2 linked regions of the Prosthecodimorpha staleyi genome follow. The protein of the gene in region 1 interacts with the protein of each later gene in a pairwise test. Links are inferred from orthologs where the notes say so. Each region holds a gene or a part of one and is shown in the gene's direction. Other genes may lie near its edges.

Evidence for each region.
Region 2: the proteins of KL771_RS11770 (region 1) and dnaA interact in binary tests that used the Escherichia coli proteins (3 or more experiments, as listed by UniProt). The link is inferred for Prosthecodimorpha staleyi from one-to-one orthologs.

What each region holds. Positions count from the first base shown.
Region 1 is NZ_JAHHZF010000005.1:237,233-245,139, reverse strand. The notes cover bases 2,760-5,636. They hold KL771_RS11770 (replicative DNA helicase), read left to right. Parts: upstream 2,760-3,392; coding sequence 3,393-4,880; downstream 4,881-5,636. Other genes in these bases: KL771_RS11765 (hypothetical protein), read right to left, coding at 5,067-5,636; KL771_RS11775 (hypothetical protein), read right to left, coding at 2,760-3,075. In the rest of the region: KL771_RS11790 (transglycosylase SLT domain-containing protein), read left to right, coding at 1-603; alr (alanine racemase), read right to left, coding at 637-1,761; CopM family metallochaperone, read right to left, coding at 1,941-2,366; more of KL771_RS11775, read right to left, coding at 2,569-2,759; more of KL771_RS11765, read right to left, coding at 5,637-6,302; KL771_RS11760 (GNAT family N-acetyltransferase), read left to right, coding at 6,429-6,947; KL771_RS11755 (amidase), read left to right, coding at 7,068-7,907. UniProt on the Escherichia coli protein: The main replicative DNA helicase, it participates in initiation and elongation during chromosome replication. Travels ahead of the DNA replisome, separating dsDNA into templates for DNA synthesis.
Region 2 is NZ_JAHHZF010000015.1:112,040-116,800, forward strand. The notes cover bases 1,938-4,761. They hold dnaA (chromosomal replication initiator protein DnaA), read left to right. Parts: upstream 1,938-2,538; coding sequence 2,539-3,984; downstream 3,985-4,761. Other genes in these bases: KL771_RS25375 (rhodanese-like domain-containing protein), read left to right, coding at 1,942-2,388; dapB (4-hydroxy-tetrahydrodipicolinate reductase), read left to right, coding at 4,170-4,761. In the rest of the region: KL771_RS25365 (enoyl-CoA hydratase), read left to right, coding at 41-814; rpsT (30S ribosomal protein S20), read left to right, coding at 1,011-1,277. UniProt on the Escherichia coli protein: Plays an essential in the initiation and regulation of chromosomal replication. Binds in an ATP-dependent fashion to the origin of replication (oriC) to initiate formation of the DNA replication initiation complex once per cell cycle.

The sequences.
Region 1 (7,907 bases):
ATGCTGCTGCCGCCCGGTCCGATCGCGCTCGGCAAGCCGGCGCCGGACCTGCCGGCGGGCGTCGCGCGCGAGCCGCCCGTTCCCGAGGCCGAGCCCGTTCCGTTCGCCCTCGCGGCGGTCGATAGGGCCGGCGTCGATCCGTCGCCGCCCGATCCCGCCGCCCGTGCCCTCGAGCACGCCACGCCGACACCGAAGCCCAGCCGGGCGGCCACCGGCGAGCCGGACGACGGTCGTGTCCGTTCCCTGATCCAGCGCGAGGCGGAGGCGCTCAAGGTGCCGCCGAAGCTGGCGCTGGCGGTGTTCGAGACCGAAAGCGGGCTCGATGCCGGCAAGCGCGGGCCGGACGGGCGGGTCGGCGTGACGCAGGTCAGCTACCGCATCGCCACGGCGCTCGGCTACAAGGGCAGCGCGAAGGCGCTGGCCGAGCCGGAGACCAACATCCGCTGGGGCATGAAATATCTCGCCGGCGCCTACCGGCGCGCGGACGGCGACATCTGCCGCACGACGATGAAGTTCCAAGGCGGCCACTATGTCGAGAAGCAGACCCAGCTGCATCTCGCCTATTGCGGCAGGGTCAAGCAGGCGATGGCTTCGCTGCCCTGACGGCTGCGGGGCAGGGCGACAAGGCGTGCTCCGTCAGGCCTCGTCGAGATAGACCCGCCGGGCGCGCCGGCCGAGGCTGGTCAGCACCTCGTAGTCGATCGTGCCCATGGCGGCGGCGACCGACGCGAGCGGCACATGCGGCCCGATCAGTTCGACCCGCGTGCCGCGATGGGCGTGCCGGTGATCGGTCACGTCGACCGCCATCAGGTCCATCGAGATGCGGCCGACGATCGGAGCCGGGCGGCCGTCGATGGCGACATGGCCGCCGGGGTGAGCGTCGGTCGACGAGGCGAGGCGGTGATAGCCGTCGGCGTAGCCGACCGACAGGATGGCGATGCGGCTGTCGCGCGCCAACGTCCGGGCCGCCCCGTAGCCGATCGCCTCGCCGGCCGGCACCGGCCGGACGCGCAGGATCGGCGCCTCCAGGCGCACCACCGGCATCATAGGCGACGGGCGTCCCGCCTGCACCGCGCCGCCATAGAGGGCGACGCCCGGGCGGACCAGCCCGAAATGGAAATCCGCCCCGGCGAAGATGCCGGCCGAATTGGCGAGCGAGGCCGGCACGCCGGGATAAAGCGCCGTCGCGGCCCGGAAGCGGGCGAGTTGCCGGCCGGTCAGGGCATGGCCCGGCTCGTCCGCGGTGGCCAGATGGCTCATGACCAGCCGCAGGTCGACGGCGCCGCGCCGGCCGGGATCGGCCGCCAGGCTCTCGGCTTCGGCGAGTGTGAGGCCGAGCCGGTTCATGCCGGTATCGATATGCAGCGCGGCGGGCAGGGGCCGGCCGGCGCGCGCACCCGCCGCGGCCCAGTTGTCCCATTCCTCCGGCGAACCGAGCACAGGGCGGATGCCGGCGGCGGCGACCGTGTCGACCCAGCCGGGCAGCAGGCCGTTGAGGAGATAGACGGTCGCGTCGGGAGCGACGGCGCGCAGGCGCAGCGCCTCTTCGGGCAGGGCGACGAAGAAGGTCAGGCAGCCGGCATCGTGCAGGCGGCGGACGATCGGTTCGAGCCCGAGGCCGTAGGCGTCCGCCTTCACGGCCGCGGCGCATTCGGCCGGTGCCGCGCGGGCGGCCAAGTCGCGCCAGTTCGCCTCGAGGGCGGCGAGGTCGATCGTCAGCCGGGCACCGGCGCGCCCGGCATCGAGGACAGGATCGTGCATCGCTCCTGGGTGCCCCCGGGGCGCGGGCCTGTCAACCCGCGCTCCACCGCGGCGGCGGCTCGGCACCCATGCGCCGCAGCGGCAGCCTCTTCGGCGCGGTTGCGAGCTGCCGAACGGGCGTCCGCCCGGGGCGTGCCGGCCGCGTCCCGGGCGCGGGAGCGGCCGGCCGGCGTGTGGTTTCAGCGCGCGTTCTTGGCGAGCCAGTCCTTCATCATCGCGATCTCGCCCTCCTGGGCCTTGATGATCTCCTCGGACAGCTTCTTGATCTTGTCGTCGCGGCCGAAGGCGAGCTGCACCTTGGCCATGTCGATCGCGCCCTGGTGGTGGGCGATCATGCCCTTGACGAAGTCGATATCGGCATTGCCCGAGAAGGTGATGTCCATCCCCTCGTGCATCTTGGCGTTGACCGCCGCGAAGGCGAGGCTGGACGGGCTGGTATCGCCCTTGGGCTTGGCGGCGGCACCCGCCATGGCGCCGTGGCCGGCCCCGGGACCGGCGCCGTGCATACCACCATGGCCCTGCATCGGCATGCCGGGGGACTGGGCGAAGGCCGCGGTGGCGAGGAGGCCGACGGCGAGGGCGGCGGCGAGCGTGGTGGTCTTCATGTCTGTCACTCCGAATTCGAGTTGGGAGGCGGCCGCCCATGCGCGGGCCCGACCGGAACGGCCAGGGATGTCCGATGCGCGCGGGGCGTTTGATCCGCCGGGACGACCGTCAGGATGGGGAGAATGGTGCCGAGCTGGTGGTTCAACCGGGCCGAATGGTTCCCATCCGACTCGTGACTGCGAACCAGCAGTTCTTTGATCCCTAGCGACGGGGCGGCGGCACGGCCGGTTCGGCGTCGAGCGAGGCGAGCACGATGGTCACCACCGGCGCGGTCCGGGCCAGGACATGCGTGGCGGGGCCGAGGACATGCTGAGCATCGGCCAGCACCGAGCAGTGCAGCACGCAGGCAAGGCCGGCAATCAGCCGCGCCTGGCCCGGCTCCGGCGATGCCGGCTGGCCCTTCTCCACGGCGATGGTGCTGCCGTGATGTGATGACGCCGTCGCGGCCGACGCGCTCCCGTCGGGCAGGGCGGCGGCCTCGGAGGCCTGCCGTTCCCCGGAAGCGGCAAGCCCGCCGTGCTGATGGCCCTGATGCCGATGGCCTGACGGGCTGGCGGTCGTGTGCAGCGGCGCGGGCGCCGCGAGCGCCAACTCGTGGCAGGCGGCCAGCGCGGTCTGCGCCTGGGCCAACATCGGCGCGACGGCAAGCACCAGCGTGATCGCCAGGATTGCGATCCGCCGCAGGATGTCGGTGTGCCGTTGCCGCATGCATTGAGATGTAAGCTCGGGGTCGGGAACCGCAAGCCCGATTCGCAGTCTCACCGACCGGAGTCGCCCCGACGGGATTGCCAGCGACGGGGCTTTGATCCGCGCGGATCGTGACGTCCCATGGCCGGGCGGGGCCGAATCGGGTGACGGACGGTTCCGGGAGGTCGGTCGATCCGACCGGTGCCCGACGCTCCGGGGCGGTCAAGCGCCGTCATGGCGGCGGGCAATAAACCTGTGGATCGGCCTGTATAAGCGGCCGCCCGCTTCAAAGCCGTCAACGAGCCGTTAAGAAGGCTCCGAGAGAACCGGGACTTCTGATGAAACTGCCCATCCGCCGCGTCGAGCAGGAACCGACCCTGGAGCGCCACGCCCCGCACAATGCGGAGGCGGAACGGCAGCTCCTCGGCGCGATCCTGGTCAACAACGAGACCTTCTACCGGGTCTCCGACTTCCTCGAGCCGCTGCACTTCTTCCTGGAGCCGCACCGGCAGATCTACGAGCGCGTCACCCAGCTGATCCGCGCCGGCAAGGTCGCCTCGCCGATCACCGTCAAGACCTTCTTCCCCGTCGATCACCAGATCGCCGACCTGTCGGTGACGCAGTATCTGCTGCGGCTGGCCTCCGACGCGACCACGATCATCAATGCCGAGGATTACGGCCGGCTGGTGCGCGACCTCGCCATGCGCCGGAACCTGATCCGCATCGGCGAGGACATGGTCAACGTCGCCTACGACGCACCGGTCGACCGGCCGCCGCGAATCCAGATCGAGGATGCCGAACGGCGGCTGTTCGAATTGGCCGAGACCGGCCGCTACGATGGCGGCTTCGTCTCCTTCGCCGACGCCCTCAAGGGCTCGATCGACATGGCGGCGGCCGCCTTCCAGCGGCAGGGCAAGCTGTCCGGCATTTCGACCGGCATCGCCAGCCTCGACCGCATGATGGGCGGCCTGCAGCATTCCGACCTGATCGTGCTCGCGGCCCGCCCGGCCATGGGCAAGACCTCGCTCGCCACCAACATCGCCTTCAACATCGCCGCCGCCTTCCGTGCCGAGGAGCAGCAGGACGGCAGCTACAAGACCATGGACGGCGGCGTGGTCGGCTTCTTCTCGCTCGAAATGTCGTCCGAGCAGCTCGCCACCCGCATCATGTCGGAGCAGACGGAGATCCCGTCCAACAAGATCCGGCGCGGCGACATCACCGACATGGAATTCGAGAAGCTGGTCGGCGCCTCGCAGATGATGCAGCAGATCCCGCTCTATGTGGACCAGACCGGCGGCATCTCGATCGCCCAGCTCTCCGCCCGCGCCCGCCGTCTGAAGCGGCAGCGCGGTCTCGACGTGCTGATCGTCGACTACCTGCAGCTTCTGACCGGCTCCAAGCGCACCGGCGAGGGCCGCGTCCAGGAGATCACCGAGATCACCACCGGCCTCAAGGCGCTCGCCAAGGAGCTGTCGGTGCCGATCCTGGCGCTGTCCCAGCTCTCCCGCCAGGTCGAATCGCGCGACGACAAGCGCCCGCAGCTGTCGGACCTGCGCGAATCCGGCTCGATCGAGCAAGACGCCGACGTGGTCATGTTCATCTACCGCGAGGAATACTACCTGAAGAGCAAGGAGCCGGCCGAGAAGGGCTCGGAAGCCTGGTTCAAGTGGGAGGCCGACATGAACCGCATGCGCGGCGTCGCCGAGGTGATCGTCGGCAAGCAGCGCCACGGCCCGACCGGCACCGTCGAACTGCACTTCGCCGGCGAATATACCCGCTTCTCCGACCTGATCCGCGACGAGCAACTGCCGGAGCGGATGGGGTAGTGTTCGGGCTCCGGCGTCATAGCCTCGCCGGCTGTTCAAATGCACTCCGACCCCGCCATTTGTCATCCCCGGGCTTGTCCCGGGGATGACAGAGTTGAGATTTCCCGCTTCTGACCGCATTGCTACGAGCTTTTGAGCAAGCCGCTAGGGGGATCTGCCACGGCGATCGGTGGCGGCCCGGCTTGCCTATTGAGCCGTCTTCGCCGCGCGTGCGGACAGCTTCTGTTCGGTTTCGCGCAGGACCGAGGGGACGAAGCTTTCGGAGGTGCCCGCGATCAGGGACCAGACTGCCAGCTTTGCCAATTCTGCACTTGGAATCAGCATTTGCTCCGGCAGTACCGTGAAGCCGTCGGACGTCTTGCGGGCCGTTTGTACCCAGAAGCCGAGATCGGCAAATTTTGGCGCGATCAAGCCGGTGACGATCTCGGATCGGAGAAAGAAATAGACCACCACCGCGCCGAGTCCGCCGATCAGCAATTTCGTAGCCGGCACATACCCGCGGGCGTTCCACTCAGCCTCCTCGATCGACATGGTCGAGACGCGGTCGCGGAAGAAATACAGGATGCTGAGATTGGCGCCCATGATGCCGAACATGAACGCCCAGATCAGTCCGAAGGGGCGTTCGAGCAGCGGAATGTCGGCCTTCGGGGCCGCCGGCGTGCCGACGGGTGCCGGGTTTCCTGTGGCCGAAGGCGTCGCCTGGGACAGGAGGGGCGAGCCGGCTGACGCCAGAATCGTCGATGCCGGTTTGGGGGCCGTTATCGTTGCGGTATCGGATTCCGCGCGCCGATCGAAAGTGTGGGCGAGCAACGGCAAGAGAATGGCCATGCTGAACGCGAATGTCGACAACATCGCCCAAAGCAATACCATGTTGGCGATCTGGGTGGTCAATCTTCGCAGCCGATATTTCTTGGTCTCGACCCACTGCACATGCTCGACGATGGTGCGCAAAACGACCCGCCGGGCGGCTTCGTTAGGACTGTCGTCCTTCAGGATTGCTTCGGCCGTTCCCAGCAGGCCGGCCGGCAGACCGGCATCAAGGACACGGCCTTCCTGGAGGGTCGCCTGCAGGTTCGGCCGCACGGACGCGTCAGGTATGATGTCGAGCAGGCGCAACTCGACGAAATTGGCGGTGTTCCAACTTTTGGACGATTTCAGCTGGCCCTCGAGCACTTCGATCTCGGCCGCCATCGCCGCCGCGGCATTCGCCTTCGCGGCATCGGCGCCAGCCGCCGGAGCGGGGTCGGCGGGCGCCTTGGTTGCCGCGAAACTGGACTTCGCGGCGGCGAGGCGCGATTGCAGGATTGTGATCCGCTGCGCGAGCATCGAGGTCAGCGTCTCGTCGTCGGCCGGTGTTTTCGCATCGGCGCTGCCGCCGAACAGGCTGCGGAGCCCTTGCGTAAGGGAGGTTAACACGCTCATGAACAGCTCCTCCGACAATTCATTCAGAATGCCTTATATTTCAGGTTGTGCAATGAATAATTGTGGGTCGGGTCGGTCGCATCCGGCCGAGCGAGGCAGCCCCGAATCGATTCATGGAGCGCACCGATGACGGGCGCCTTTGCGGCAGGTTGCTACGACATCGGCGGCAACCGGTCAGACCCGCTCCGGCTGGCCCCCGTCGACGGCTACGAGGCCGCGCTCGGGCTTGCGCTGGCGGCGATCGATCCCTGGGCGCGGGTCGGGCGGCCGGCGGCGTCGCTGGAGGCCTATTGGCGGCGGCGGGATCCGACCACGTTTCGCTTCGCGATCCTGGCGGACGGCGAACTCGCCGGGGCGGTCGCGGTGCGCGATCCCTTTATGCGCGGGCCCTATCTGGAGCTTCTCGCCGTGCTGCCGGCCTTTCAGGGGCACGGCATCGGGCGGGCGGTGATGGACTGGCTGGCCGGGGAGGGGCTCAAGGCCGGCGGCAGCAATCTCTGGCTCTGCGTCACCGACTGGAACGCGCCCGCGCGCGCCTTCTACGAAGGGCTCGGTTTCGAGGCGGTTGGACCCATCCCCGATCTCGCCGTGACCGGCACGACGGAAATCTTCCTGCGCCGCCGGCTCGCGGCTCCGGGCGCCTGAAGGCCGGAGCCGGTCGGAGCCTGGCTGTTTGTGCGGCGGGAGGGGGTGCCCGGAGATGGCGCTTCGGCCGCCGCCGTGCCAGACGTCGCCTCCGTCCGCCGCCTTGAGGAGAATGTCGTCATGTCCGCATCGCGCTTTCCCGCGCCCGTCTCCGCCGTCGCCCTCGCCGCTGCCGTCGAGGACGGCCGGACGACGGCCGCCGAAGCCATCGAGCGTTCGATCGCGGCGGTCGAAGCCCATGACGAGATGCTTTCGGCCTTCGTGGCGACCTCATTCGACGACGCCCGGGCTGCGGCGGCGGTCTCGGGGCCGCTGGCCGGCCTGGCGCTCGGCGTCAAGGACATCATCGATACCGCCGGCATGGCGACCGAGATGGGCTCGCCTCTCTATGCCGGCAACCGGCCGCGTGCCGATGCCCCGGTCGTCGCCCTGGCCCGGCGGGCCGGCGCGGCCGTGATCGGCAAGACGGTGACGACCGAATTCGCCTATCTGCAGCCCGGGCCGACGCGCAATCCGGCCCGGCTCGACCATACGCCCGGCGGCTCCTCGTCGGGCTCGGCGGCGGCGGTGGCGGCCGGACTGATCCCGCTCGCCTTCGGCACCCAGACCGGCGGTTCGGTCGTGCGTCCGGCCGCCTTCTGCGGGGTGGCGGGGTTCAAGCCGTCGTTCCGCCTGATCCCGACCGTCGGGGTGAAATGCTTCTCCTGGTCGCTCGACACGGTCGGGGTGTTCGGCGCCGGCGTGGCGGACGCGGCCTATTTTCTGGCCGCGCTGACCGGTCGCGACCTGCGCGTCGATACCGTCGCGCCGTCGGCCCCGCGCATCGGCCTCGTCCGCACGCATCTTTGGGAGGAGGCGAGCGCGGAGATGCGCCAGGCGGTCGAGACCGCCGGAAGGCTGGCGGAAGCCGGCGGTGCGAGCCTCGTCGACATCGACCTGCCCGGCCTCTTTGCCGATGCC
Region 2 (4,761 bases), on another replicon or contig:
GCCGCTGCGCGGGCTCCGGCACGATCGAAGGGAACGCCCCATGGCCTACGAACTGATCATCGTCGAAACCGAGGGCCGCGTCGGCCGCATCACCCTGAATCGTCCGAAGGCGCTGAATGCGCTCAACTCCGATCTGATCAACGAGATCAATGCCGCGCTCGACGCCTTCGAGGCCGATCGCGCGATCGGCGCCGTGGTGATCACCGGCTCGGAGAAGTCCTTCGCGGCCGGCGCCGACATCAAGCAGATGGCGAACCTGCAGTATCCGGACGCCTATCTGGACGACTTCATCACCTCCTGGGACCGCATCGCCCGCTTCCGCAAGCCGATCATCGCGGCGGTGGCCGGCTTCGCGCTCGGCGGCGGCTGCGAGATGGCGATGATGTGCGACTTCATCATCGCCGCCGACAATGCCCAGTTCGGTCAGCCCGAGATCAAGCTGGGCGTCATGCCGGGCGCCGGCGGCACCCAGCGTCTGACCAAGGCGATCGGCAAGGCCAAGGCGATGGATCTCTGCCTGACCGGCCGGATGATGGGTGCCGAGGAGGCCGAGCGCTCCGGCTTGGTCGCCCGCATCGTGCCGCTGGCCGATCTCCTGCCGACCGCCATGAAGGCCGCCGCCGACATCGCCGGCTTCTCGCTGCCGGCGACGATGATGACCAAGGAGGCCGTCAACCGCGCCTTCGAGACCACGCTCGCCGAGGGATTGCGCTTCGAACGGCGCATCTTCCACTCGATGTTCGCCACGGCCGATCAGAAGGAAGGCATGAACGCCTTCGCGGAGAAGCGGAAGGCCGAATTCTCCCACCGTTGAAGCCGGGCGCCCGCCCGGGACGGCCGGTTCGGCGTTGACGCGGGCCGGGACCCTGGCTATAAGCTCGCTCCGACCGGTGGCGGCGCGTCCGCCGCCGCTTTCGTTTGATCGGCACCCGGTACGCGAGGCCCGGCGGGAGACCCGCCGAAGCCGCGGACGGAGCGCCTCTCAGGATCGTTCCAGGAAAGGCTCGTCCATGGCCAATACGCCGTCCGCCAAGAAGGCGGCCCGCAAGATCACGCGGCGCACCGCGGTCAACAAGAACCGGCGCAGCCGCGTTCGGACCTTCGTGCGCAAGGTCGAAGAGGCACTCGCCTCCGGTGACAAGGCGGCCGCCGCTGCCGCGCTCCGGGCCGCTCAGCCCGAATTGCAGCGCGCCGCGTCGAAGGGCGTGCTGCACGCCAACACCGCGTCCCGCAAGATCTCGCGCCTCGCCAGCCGGCTCAAGGCTCTCGGCGCCTGATAGGCACGCTGCGATTGTCGAATGCTACGCAAAGCCCGGACCGGTGGTCCGGGCTTTTCGTTTGTCTGGCTAACCTGAAATGCCAGCCCGTCACGATCCGGCCGGTTTCCGCAGAGACTCGGACGAGCCCAGGCCGACCAGAGAAATTGATGATATTCCAATATGTTGTGCGAATGTTCCGACAGCGCCTCGAAAGGCCCGCCACGGCCGAAGAGTCAAGGCCTCGATGGCAAAATTCTTGGCCGGCTGGTTTCCAATCCGACCCCGGAAGCGGTCCCGGCGGAGACCACATTGACTCCACTTCGCTTCTCGATATGAACCCGATCTCGACGATTTTCCGAGTGCGGACTCTCGGCAACACCGGACCCAACCGGGGACTCGTCTCTGTTGCACCCTCCGACCCCGCTGTGTAAAGTTGGGGTCATGAAGGGCCTGCCCTTCATGACCCTCAGACAAAATCCTGGAACACGGAGCTCATGATGAGCATTGGGCGCGTTATGCTCAAAAGTGGTGAGTAAAATGCTCAGTTGAAAGTTCCAGGATCTGGTGTCGCGTTCCGTTCAATTCAAGAATAACTAATCTGCAACGAAGATTAAGGCTGCCATTGCCTTGCTTCGCCAAAGATTTTGGAATATGCGGCGCAGTCCGCATGCGGGGGCCGAGAATGTCATTGACGACTGGGGAAGCCTACGCGGGGGATATCCCCCCTGCGGAGGCCTGGAGATTGTTGTCCGACAACGGGCCGGCGCAGCTGGTCGACGTGCGCACCCGTCCTGAATGGTCTTTCGTCGGACTGCCCGATCTGGGCGAGCTGGGCAAGGCGCCTCTCCTCATCGAGTGGCAGGTCTATCCCGAGATGGCTGTGGACGATGCCTTCATGGACCGCCTGTCGGCGGCCCTCGATCGCATCGGCGCGTCGCGCGAGGATCCCGTTCTTTTCCTGTGCCGGTCCGGCGTCCGCAGTCGATCCGCCGCCATAGCGGCGACCGGTGCAGGATGGCAGCGCTGCCTGAACGTTGCCGGAGGCTTCGAAGGCCCTCTCGATCCGAATGGCCATCGTGGCCAGCGGGACGGGTGGAAGGCTGCAGGGCTCCCCTGGAAGCAAACCTGAACACTCTGATCGTCGGGGACCCCGCGAGGCCGCAGGGTCCCCTTGGCTTCGCGTTTTAGTTGCATAAGCGTGCGCCAATTCAACAAATCATAGTCGAACCTGGACTGGCGGGTCCGGGCCGACCCATGGACTACGAAGGAGGCTGGAACGATGAGCGTGGGGCTGTCGGGCCATGCGGAATGGGATCGCATCAAGAAACGCCTGCGGGCGGAGCTTGGCGAGGATGTCTTCAACAGTTGGTTCGCAAGGGTGGATCTGGAATCGATCGCGGACGGCGCGGCGCATCTGTCGGTGCCGACGCGCTTTCTCAAGAACTGGCTGCAGAACCGCTACCGCGACCGTCTCCTGGCCCTCTTCAAGGAGGAGTTCGAGGGGGCGCGGCAGATCGAATTCACCGTCCGCTCGGCGATCCGTCCGCGGACGCCCGGCGCGGCGGTCGGCGCCGAACCCTATGACGGACCGACGCTCGATCCGCGCCCGGTCGCCCAGGCGCCGCAGCCGCTCAAGGTGCAGCGCGAGGCCGTCTTCGCCGAGGTCAGGACCGACGACGCCCTCTATGGCTCGCCGCTCGACCCGCGCTACAGCTTCGACACCTTCGTGGAAGGCCGTTCGAACAGCCTGGCGCTGGCCGCGGCCCGGCGCGTGGCGGATTCCCGTCCCGGGGAAGCCGTCGGCTTCAACCCTCTCTATCTTCATGCCGCCGTCGGGCTCGGCAAGACCCACCTCCTGCAGGCCATCGCCCGGGCGGCGAAGGAGCAGGGCCGGCGCGTGCTCTACCTGACCGCCGAGCACTTCATGTACCGCTTCGTGGCGGCGCTGAAGTCGCAGACGGCGATCGCCTTCAAGGACGGCCTGCGCGGCATCGACCTCCTGCTGATCGACGACATGCAGTTCCTGCAAGGCAAGCAGGTGCAGCAGGAGTTCTGCCACACCTTGAATTCGCTGATCGATGGCGCCCGCCAGGTCGTCGTGGCCGGTGACCGGCCACCGGTCGAGCTTGAAACGCTCGACGAACGGGTTCGCTCGCGGCTCGGCGGCGGCCTCTTGATCGAACTGCATGCGCCCGATCTCGACCTGCGCCGGCGCATCGTGTCCGGCCGGATCGCGGCGGCGCGGCGCAGCTATGCGGCGCTCGCCGTCTCGGACGCGGTGATCGACTATGTCGCCGAGAACGTCACCTCGAGCGGTCGCGACCTCGACGGCGCGGTCAATCGCCTAGTCGCCCACAACCAGCTGACCGGCGAGCCGATCAGCGTCGAGATGGCCGAGACGGCCCTGCGCGACCTCCTGCGCGTGCGCGAGGCCAAGCGCGTCAAGATCGAGGACATCCAGCGCATCGTCTGCAAGCAGTACAACGTCTCCAAGGCCGATCTCCTGTCGAGCCGGCGCACGCGCACCGTGGTGCGGCCGCGCCAGATCGCCATGTATCTGTCCAAGACGCTGACGCCGCGCTCCCTGCCGGAGATCGGCCGCCGCTTCGGCAACCGCGACCACACCACGGTGCTGCATGCGGTGCGCAAGATCGAGGACATGATCAAGACCGACCGCGCCTTCCAGGACGAGGTCGACGGGCTGAAGCGCCAGATCGATCTCTGAGCCTGCCGACCTGCGCCACATTCGGAAGCCGCCCCCGACCGAGGGCGGCTTTCGGCGTTTCGGCGCCTGGCAGGCGCCGGTCGGCACCGGCCACCCCTGCGAAAGGCGCGACCGCGCCCCGCGCCCGCGCGGTTGCGCCGCAGAGGCGGGCTCTCTATAGCTCCAGCCTGGACAGGAGGAGCGCCATGGCCGACATGCGGCTGATCGTGGTGGGAGCGGCCGGCCGGATGGGCAAGACCCTGATCCGGACGATCGCCGGCATGGAAGGCGTGACGGTGGCCGGGGCCGTGGAGCGGGCCGGCTCGCCGGAGATCGGGCGCGACGCCGGGCTCCTCGCCGGGCTCGAACCGCTCGGCGTGACGGTCACGGACGATCCGCTGCCGCTGTTCGCCGCGGCCGAGGGCGTCCTCGACTTCACCAGACCGGCCGCGACGCTCGAATTCGCCGAACTGGCCGCGCAGGCGCGCATCGTCCATGTCATCGGCACGACCGGCCTGTCCGACGCCGACAACGACCGCATCCGCGCCGCTGCCCGCCACGCGGTCGTGGTCAAGTCCGGCAATATGAGCCTCGGCGTCAATCTGCTCGCGCTCCTGGTGCGACAGGCCGCCCGCGCGCTCGATGCGGATTTCGATATCGAGGTGGTCGAGATGCACCACCGCATGAAGGTCGACGCGCCCTCCGGCACAGCGCTGATGCTCGGCGAGGCCGCCGCGCGCGGGCGCGGCATCGATCTCGGGGATCATGCGGTCAGGAGCCGCGACGGTCATACCGGCG